One region of the Arthrobacter sp. TmtSoilC77 genome, then DNA from elsewhere that is predicted to be linked to it. Evidence: predicted binding sites of a transcription regulator. Region 1 holds the regulator's gene; each other region holds the start of a gene.

The links. Region 1 encodes LexA, which represses DNA repair genes until DNA is damaged. Its sites were predicted from a motif close to TCGAACANNTGTTCGA; they were not measured.
Region 2: AC6I99_RS09335 (LexA family protein) is a predicted target of LexA. The motif match lies at 1,559-1,574, and genes of this name have one in related genera.
Region 3: AC6I99_RS21075 (HNH endonuclease signature motif containing protein) is a predicted target of LexA. The motif match lies at 1,338-1,353, and genes of this name have one in related genera.

Annotation. Positions count from the first base shown of each region.
Region 1 is NZ_AP046050.1:1,788,202-1,791,446, reverse strand. Features, by position in the region: gene AC6I99_RS08270 (histidinol-phosphate transaminase) at 1-239, opposite strand, end outside; gene AC6I99_RS08265 (LysM peptidoglycan-binding domain-containing protein) at 317-676, opposite strand; gene lexA (transcriptional repressor LexA) at 1,033-1,776, shown strand; gene AC6I99_RS08255 (ATP-dependent DNA helicase) at 1,786-3,245, opposite strand, start outside.
Region 2 is NZ_AP046050.1:2,024,261-2,027,505, reverse strand. Features, by position in the region: gene AC6I99_RS09340 (CLIPPER-2 domain-containing protein) at 1-466, opposite strand, end outside; gene AC6I99_RS09335 (LexA family protein) at 1,588-2,019, shown strand; gene AC6I99_RS09330 (Y-family DNA polymerase) at 2,012-3,245, shown strand, end outside.
Region 3 is NZ_AP046050.1:4,548,153-4,551,397, forward strand. Features, by position in the region: gene AC6I99_RS21065 (hypothetical protein) at 63-623, shown strand; gene AC6I99_RS21070 (hypothetical protein) at 626-1,126, shown strand; gene AC6I99_RS21075 (HNH endonuclease signature motif containing protein) at 1,442-3,245, shown strand, end outside.

The sequences.
Region 1 (3,245 bases):
TAATCGGCAAGGGATTCACGGAGTTCCGTGAATTCGCGGTCAGGGTACCGGTTCAGGCCAGTGGCCGCGGCGGCAACAGCCTGGGTAATCGCCGCTTGCACATCTGCCGGAACGCCATGGGTGTTCTCGTTGACGTTGAGCAAAATGGGGACGTCAAGCTGCGGCGCGCCATAGGGGCTCAATCCACGCAGGTTGGTCCGAAGGGGAAGTCGGTCAAGTCGCTCAAGCTGGTCACTCACCAAGACAGTTTAAGGTGCCGGTGCGACTGCGGAGTAACTGTGACGCCAGAGACGCTGGCCCCTCGCCCCCTGGCCGCTCAATTGGCGGGAACGAACAGCTGCTGGCCGGGCTGGATGCGTCCCCCGCGGAGATCGTTCAACTGGATGATTTCCGCGATGACATCACGGGGGTCCCGCTCCGGCGCGGCCGCACCGGCGATGCCCCACAGGGACTGCCCTGGCTGGACAGTAACCGTAACTGCCACCGGCGGCTGCAGCTGGGCTTGGGAATCAGAAGCTTTGGCCGGGGAGTTGATGAAGCCGGCAAGGCTCAGCAGCGCGGCAAGGAGCAGCATGACGGGAATTCCAAAGAAGACGATCCTGCCGCGTTGGGTAAGCCGGAGACGCGCAGGAGCCGGAGTGTTGCGGAATTCGTGGAACGTAGAGATTGCGGACATGAGCTGAGCCCTTCTGAGCGATTGCCTGCATCGGATGCCCGTTGCCGGCTGCCAATTCCTTGTGTTCGCCGAGCCCGGCCCCGAATGTTCGAACACTTTCTTCGAACATCCGAACCGCGCTCAACTTTTATAGAACACATATTCGAACCTTGCTATGACATTTTTAGCACTTATCAACGAACGGTGTCGAGACTCGCTAGAACGAATGTTTGATAAACGCCTGTGCCTGGCCTAGGTTTGAGTGAAGAAACAGGCACTGTTTCAGTGGAACAGGAGGGTCTGACATTTTTTCGGATCCCACATCCCCGGGCACACTTCAGACCGTGACCGGGCGGAACGGAAGGGCATTGGCGAACATGGCAGCGAAAGCCACCGGCGGCGGGGCACCCCTGCGGAGCCAGCAGCCTCAAAAGAGTCCCAAAAGCCTGACTGTCCGGCAGAAGAAAATCCTGGAAACCATCCAGCGGTCCGTCAATGACAACGGGTATCCGCCCAGCATGCGCGAAATTGGCGACACCGTTGGTCTCGCGAGCCTCTCCAGCGTCACGCACCAGCTCTCCCAGTTGGAGAAGCTCGGCTACTTGCGCAGAGATCCCAAGCGCCCCCGCGCCATGGAAGTACTCATGCCTTTGACCCTTGACGGCGGGACAATTCCCGGAGTGGAAGCAGCTACTACACTCCGCAGCGCAGGCGGACTCGCCGTGACGGAACTGGCCAGCGCCAGCGACACCGCGATGGTACCCCTCGTAGGACGCATCGCTGCAGGTGGGCCCATCCTCGCCGACCAGACTATTGAGGATGTCCTGCCCCTGCCCCGGCAACTGGTGGGCCACGGCGAACTGTTCATGCTGAAGGTCGCTGGGGACTCAATGATCGATGCCGCAATTTGCGACGGTGACTGGGTGGTTGTCCGTCGCCAGAATGACGCCATCAACGGTGACATCGTGGCAGCACTCCTGGATGACGAAGCCACGGTAAAAACCTTCCGCCAGCGGGACGGCCACACCTGGCTGCTCCCCCAGAACACGCAGTACGAACCGATACTTGGAGACCAGGCCACCATCATGGGCAAGGTCGTCTCGGTACTGCGCTCCCTCTAGGGAGTTCGCCTACGTTTTCTTTGCGCCCAGGCGTTCCAGGACGCCGCGCACAACGTTGCGGTCCGTCGTTGCCCAAAATGGCGGCAAAGCGGCACGCAGGAATCCGCCGTACCGTTCGGTGGAAAGCCGCGAGTCCAAGACGGCCACCACGCCTTTGTCGCCGGTGGAACGAATGAGGCGTCCCGCTCCCTGTGCAAGACGAATTGCCGCATGCGTAGCCGACACCGCCATGAACCCGTTGCCCCCGGACTGTGCAACGGCGCGTGAGCGTGCGGTCATCAGCGGGTCATCGGGCCTCGGGAACGGAATGCGGTCAATCACCACAAGGCGGCATGAACCGCCAGGGACGTCGACGCCCTGCCACAGGGACATGGTGCCGAAGAGGCAGGTGTCCGGTTCATCGGCAAATTGCTTCACCAGTGCTGCCATGGTGGATTCCCCCTGGCAGAGGATGTCCACATCCAGCCGCGGGCGCATGGCATCTGCAGCTTCTTCGGCCGCCCGACGCGATGAGAACAGGCACAGGGCTCCCCCACCGGATGCACGGATGAGGTCTTCAAGCTCATCCAGGGCCTCGGGTGAAGTGCCCCTGCCGGGCTTGGGCAGGTGCTTGGCCACGTAGAGCACACCCTGCTTCGGATAATCAAAAGGTGACCCGACGTCCAACCCGGTCCAGCTTGGCGCCCCATCTCCAATAAGCCCCAGGCCACCGGCTGCGGGTTCAAAGGCAGATCCAATGGCCAGCGTGGCAGAAGTAAGCACCACTGTGTGCCCCGCGAAAAGGCCCTCCCGCAGGCGGCCGGCAACGCTAAGCGGCGCGATGTTGATCAGTGCGGGCGCGGTCTCGTCCGGGGGTGAGTATCCCTGCTGGGGATCGAAGGTGCTGTTCCTGGAGAACCACACAACTTCACGGTTCTCCTTGGCTGCGAGCATCCGCTCGCACAGTTCCAGAATGAGCATGAGCCGTGAGCGCGCAAGCTGCCTCCCGCCGTCGACCGCGTTTGAAGAGTCGGTTTTCGAGTCGGACAATGCGGCGCGTGTGGCATCGCGCAGCTGGTCCAGGCAGTCCAGTTGTTCGTCGTTGAGCCCATTGGGCAGCAGTCCGTTGGGGACACCGGCAATGGCCATGTCCAATCGATCGGCGGCCGCGTTCAGGGCGTCTACGGTGATAGCGGTGTGTTTGCGCGCGCTCGAAGCCGCAGCATGCACCATTGCCACGGACAGCTGACCTGTCACGGCTCCCGTGACCCGGTCCTGCAGCTCATGTGCTTCGTCAACCACAACGACGTCGTACTCGGGCAGGACAGCAAGGCCTTCGAAGGCACTGACGGCCAGCATGGCATGGTTGGTCACCACGACGTCAGCCTCAGCCGCCCGGGCCCGTGCCTGCTCGCTGAAGCATTCCTCGGCAAGAGGGCATTTTTGCGCTCCCAGGCACTCCATGGACGTCACGGAGACCTGCCTCCAGG
Region 2 (3,245 bases), 240 kb from region 1:
TGTTTTGATCGTAAGTAGCAGGCGCATCACCAAAATCCTGCGGAACAGTCACCGCCATGACGAAGTTGTCCGCGTTATGGTTTGGATCTTGGGCGTCGTTGATCGTGTATGGCGGAAGCGCGCTGGTGGTCTGGACGAAGACCGCGCTGATATCGAACGTCAACGAGGTCACAATGCCATTGATACGGACAGACCCACAGGCCGCAGTCGCTTGGGCATTTACAGGCTGAGGATCGTTCGTTTGGGTGGTCGTCTCGCACCGAGTACCTGCGTTGTCGTTAGTGGCCGTAATGGCATTTCCCGACACGCTAAGGTTTCCACCGGAGAGCTTGGTCATCGTCAAGCCCGTGGTTGCGAGATTCAACACGGCGTGGAGCTGGGACTGGCGGTCGACAGGTCCTTTCTTGTTTTCGTACCAAGTCACGTTTCCACCGAGGCCAGCGATGTTGAGCACAGGATTCTTCACGGGCTGGCTAAACGCGATCGTGACCGTCCCCAAGCCGCTACAAGGACCGGTTGCCGCGCAATTATTGACCGCGTTGGTAGCGAATTCAACAGCCGGGGACCCAGCCCCTATGTTTTGTGAGAAATCAGAGGCCACATATCCACGGCTGCCCATCGTTGACTGTCCCACGAGGTCAGTCAGTCCGGATTGATCATAGGTGGCCGTAAGACCGGATCCTGGCATCGTCAAAATAGCCGCTCCGCCGGTAACGTTTGCCTGGTTGGTTGCTACTTCGTAGGCGTGAGCTGATGGACTTAGGTGGAGCACCCCCATTGAAAGTGCCCCAAAAACGACCATTAATACGGCAACGAAGGCTGTTATTTTCCCAAGCAGATACTTCAAGGGATTCTCTCCAATGAACAGTGACCGACAGACCCCACAGCCGACGGCCAAACATATGTTGCGGAGCCTGACCGATTGCGTCCGGCAAGGTCGGGTCTCCAGTCAAAGGAGTGCGGGATTGGAAAAGTTCATGTCGCGAAAAGCGAAAGCTCTTTGAGAAGCTCGCGGCTCCCCAGGAAGGCGACCGGGCGGGAACTCGGACCTTCTGGCCGGATCCGGAGCTGGCCGGAAGAGGCTGTCATCTGGAACAACAGCCGGGTGGACTTTGATGCCCTCCAGCGCAGGATGGTTACTGCCAAAGCCGAACTACCGGCTCTGGCGCATCAGCTGCCGGCAACCTTTTGCGGCCTTCGATGCCCCGGAGTGCTGGATGAAATCACCACCGAGGAAAGCTTTCTGAGAAAACGCGTCACTACCCTCTGCTAACGCGCACTACGTAGACGCGGGGCTCAAAGGCCACGGAATCTCTGTTAGCAAAACAGACTGTGGCTTCTGGCCCCCGTCACAAGCGCACCGCCTGCACAGTTTGTCCGGACTGAGTACGCAGGTCAGTGCGTACGCACGTTGAACAGGGGGACAACCCCCCGTCCTGGCCAACGTGCAGTGTGGCCGGTCACCTCCGGTTGGCCGGTCACACACCCCCGGGCATAAGGCACCGAATGCGACTTGGTGGAGTCCCTATTCTGTCGGTGGAACGGCGTACACTTTAATTCGAACATATATTCGAAAAAAGGTGTGTTGTGGGCGTGATAGTTGGCCCCCGTGTGATAGATGCGGGACTCTCTCTGGTAGCTGTACTGATGGCACCGGTAGCGGTTGCTGCCGGCTACCCCTCACCGGCCCAGGATTACTTCGACGGTCGCATTGACCTGAACGAGCACCTCATCAAGGACGTGACCAGTACCTTCATTGTCCGAGTCACCGGGCAGTCCATGCAGCAGGCCGGCATCAGCGACGGCGATGAGCTGATCGTCAACCGCGCACTGGAGCCCAAGGACGGATCTGTCGTTGTCGCTGTTCTTGACGGCGAGCTGACCATCAAGAGGCTAAGGATCACCGCCCACGGTGTCGTCCTGCAGGCCGACAACCCGGACTTTCCTGACATCAAGGTTCCTGGGCTCTCGGACCTGACCATCTGGGGCGTTGCGACACGGTGTTTGCACCATGTCTAAGCCCGCAATCATGCGCCGGATGCAGGAGATAGCGCATGTGGACGTGAACTGCTTCTATGCCTCAGCCGAGCGTGTCTTCAATCCCGCACTGGAGGGTAAACCGCTCATAGTTCTCTCCAACAACGACGGCTGCGCGGCCACCCGTTCACCGGAAGCCAAGCGTCTGGGCATTGGGCTCGGCGAGCCGTGGTTCAAACTGCGCCCCCGGGCCAAGGAATGGGGCCTGGTGGCCCTGTCCAGCAACTACGAACTGTACGGGGACATTTCAGCCAGGGTCATGGAGCTGCTGGGCAGGTATTCAGCCTGGCTGGAGGTCTACTCCATCGACGAAGCATTCCTGGGCGTCAAGGGTGAACCCGATGAGCTGCTGCAGCTGGGCCGGACGATGAAAGAAGCCTGCAGGCGCCACGTCGGCGTGCCTGTCTGTGTGGGCATCGCGCCCACGAAAACACTGGCCAAGCTGTGCAACAAATGGGCCAAGAAGAACCCTTGGTTCGATGGCGTCTGCCGCTGGGAATCTGTACCCGTCGAGCAACGGGAAGCACTCATGGCGAAGCTGTCGGTGATCGAAATCTGGGGCGTGGCCACCAGACTCACCAAGCGCCTGAACGCGATGGGAATCTTCTCGATCCTGGACCTCACCCGGGCTAATCCTGTGGCGATCCGCGACAAGTTCTCCATTGTCATGATGCGCACAGTTCTGGAGCTGCAAGGCACTCCGTGCATTCCCATGGAGGAAGAACGCATCGGCCGGGACCAGCTGATCTTCTCGCGGTCCTTCTCCACACCAATCACCACCGGTGCCGGATTGCGGCAGGTCATGAGCGTCTACGCGCAGATGGCCAGTGCCCGCTTGGCCAAGCATGACCTGCAAGCCAAAGTTCTCACCGCGTTCGCAGCAACGTCGCACTTCAACCCAAACGAAAAGTCCTTCCCGTCGGTGTGTTTGGCGCTGCCGATGCCCACTGCTGATCCTGTGCTCCTGACCAGGGCAGCCCACGCCCTACTCCCCCAGGTCCACGAGGGAGTGAAGTACGTCCGCGCCGGGATCATGGTCACCGACCTCCGCCCAACCGGTAATCAGAAGCCCCTGGAATTGTTCGAGAACCCGCACGAAGAACGCGGCATCGGCATCCTCGTCGAAGAGGTCAGCAAACGATACGGCCGTGGCTCCATTGGACTGGGCCATGCCGGCATCAAAAACGGGCCGGACTGGTCCATGAAAC
Region 3 (3,245 bases), 2.8 Mb from region 1:
GCGTTTGGGGAGCGTTGTACCGCACCAAACCCGGTTGCAAGAGCATCGGGCGCGGGTGACGCGTGGATCCCCAAGACAAGGTTCCTTCGCCGGACAATTACGCCGCATTCCTCGCAAGGTTGGACGCGGCAACCACAAGCCTGACCAGCCGGGCGAGGGCCCTTGACAAGGCATTGTCGGCGATCTCGCTGCTCTTGGGACGGTATCAACGGGCCCTTCGAGGCTGGGAACGGAGACTGGGCCGCGTCGATGAGGAACTAGACCGGCACTCCGGCGAGCCCCAGACGTCGGCTGCCCTTCATGAGCTCCAACGAACTGCCGTTCAGATGAGGTCAATGCACAGTGCACAGGTCCTGCGGCTCACGGAGAAACTGTCGCTCAAGCAAGGACAACGAGACGCCGTAGGCCGCTCGCTCCTCGAACTTGAAGTCATCAGGGCCAAACTGGAAACGTCCCGGAGGTTGTCACGGGACCGCGAAAACCTGGGCAGGGCCCTCTACGAGCTTGCGGGTACCGGCAGTGGCGCCGCGAAGATCCCCGATGTGGGATTGCGGAACGACCTTAGGGAAGCACGCGAGGCAGTAATTCTGGCCGAAGCACTCCTCGAAGTGAAGGGATCCTGACCATGGAAAACGCGCCGGATGCTGTTGAAATCGTGCGCTGGATGAGGAAACCCGGCGACAAACCCATTATCAAATTCGTCACTTTCAGCATCCTTGCCGTGATCCTGTGGCTGATCCTGATGATCTTCATGCCTGCCCTGAGAAACGCTGTCCCGGCGTCGATCTTCATTGCCGTGTTCGCCGCGATACTTACTATTCCCACCGTCGTCGCCCAGAGGAACCTGGTGCGTGGCTTGGCAAAACGGATCAACGACACCCTCACGGAGCTGACAGGCAGCCCCGACGACAAGATCTCCACGAAGCAGCTACGGAAATTGATCAAGAGCGGCGAGCAGCTTCCACTGCTGATCAATGGGGTTCCAGGTTTGCGGCTGCACGTGAAAAGGGTTGCAAGTGCCAAGGAAGATGGCTCCGAGAGACTCCTCGCGATCATCACCGTTGCCCCGGTGAGCAGTGGAACTGCAAGCTTTGACCGGCTGCTTGAGGCGGCGTTGTACGGATGACGGTTGGGCTGGCCTTCGCCGGCTCTTGGGGACTGAAACGAGGCTAGTAGGACAACGGTGTTTTGACGCTGTAGTGGTCTGGATTTGGGGTCCCCAATTCGGCTTCAGAAGAAGACCGGTTCAGTGCTGAACGGCACATGTCCGAGCGGGTCAGTCTGTTCTCCTGGCAATCCACGCCCCGGCGCGATCTGTGGGCCCTAAATCTCTGATTCTGAACACATGGTTGATGCCTGGAAACGGTTGGGAAGCTTGTGACACCCAAGGGCAGCGGCACTGCTTCCTAAAAATGTCAGACCCTGGTGAGAGGGTTTATTCATGGGAAGCATTGGGGAAATCATGGCGCGACGGGCAGCGATGCCTGGCGTCGCGATGCGCCCCCGGGGCCTTCCCCGAGGAAGCCACACCGCACCTGCCAGCGTCCAGGCCGGCTGTGAAGGCCCGACGGCGGCGGCTGCGGCAGGCGGCGATTCGGAGAAGCTCAGGGCCATGGCGCTGCTTCGCGGCATTGAACCGAAATCCTTCACTGCACTTAGTGAAGTGGACGGTGAAATCAAGCGTGTTCACGGCCTGGAACCACTGCCTTTCGCTGGCCCTGGGGTCGATCCTGAAGTTGAAGTCGATTCAGGAATTAGGGTCGATCCTGAAGTCAGCCCTGTTTCCCCAGGACTGGGCGGTTCCTTGGGAATTGAGGGCGCGCCGGGGCTTGAGGGTGCGCTGGGGCTTGGGGATGCGCTCGGGCTCGAGGATGCGCTGGGACTTGGGGATGCGCCGGGACTTGGGGATGCGCTCGGACTTGGGGATGCGCTGGCGGACAGCGTTGGGGCCTTGGAAAGTCTGCGTTCCGTCACCGTGGCCAGTGCCCCGGGGTTCGGTTTTGCCGAAGCCGCGGGGTTCGCCGGGCGGGTGGAGGAGATCGCCCGCACCGTGGAATACCTGCAGGTCATCGCGGCGCACGCCGTGGAACGGACCCGCACCCAAGCCCAGCAGGCACGGCCCTCCTCCGCGGCGGGCACTGGATGGCAGACAGGCTGGACCAACCCCGCACCCACAGGACCAAACCCCGCCACCGCCACAGCCACCGCTGCAGGGTCCGCTGCCGCTGCTGGCTTCAATACTGCTGCTGGATCCGCTGTTGCTGCTGGCTTCAATACTGCTGCTGGATCCGCCGCTGCTGCGGCGGACGCTGCTGCGGTGGCCGATGATGGCTACCGCAACGCCGCGGAATTCCTGCGGGCCCGCCTGAGGATCGGCATCAGCGAAGCCCGGCGCCGGCTCGCCCTGGCCTCCCAGGTCCTCACCGGGACCGGTATCGCCGGGCAACACATCCCGGCCCGCCGCGAAATCCTGGCCCAAGCCCTCGAATCCACACAAATACCCACCCGGTCCGCGAGCATCATCAGCACCGCCCTGGATAAAGTACGGCTCCTCACCGACGAGGAAACCCTCACCCGGATGGAACACGCCCTCACCCGCACCGCCGCCGGGTCCGACCCCGACTTCGTCCTGAAAATGACCAAACGCTGGAACGACCTGATCGACCAGGACGGCCTGGAACCCAGCGAAGAAATCCTCCGCCAACTCCAAGGCACCTTCATCCGCAAACCCCGCCACGGACTGCACCACCTGGAAATCTTCGCCACCACCGAACAATACGAAACACTCACCACCGCCATGAACACCGCCACCAACCCCCGACTCACCACCGCAACCACCACAGCCACCGGAGCCAACGGAGCCACCGGAACCAACGCAGCCACCGGCGAAGGCAACGTCACCGGGGAAACCAACGAGAGCGTCGACGGGAACGTCGACGGTCAGGCACCCGGAACCGTCCACGGCAGTGACCGCGGGAGCGAACCAACGGGGCCGGACCTGGACCGGCGTTCCCGGGCCCAGAAACTCCTCGACGGCCTCGTCGGAGCCTGCGGCGTGGCACTGACCACCGGGAAACTGCCAGCCAACGGCGGACTCCGCCCCCAAGTCACCGTCACCATCAACCACCACGACCTCTTCCAACAACTCACCCGCACCGCCCCGCCCGGCGCAGCCCCCACACCACACGGCGCAGCCGCCACCCAGACCACACGACCTGGGCCTGGAACGGAAGACCCCCGTCCCG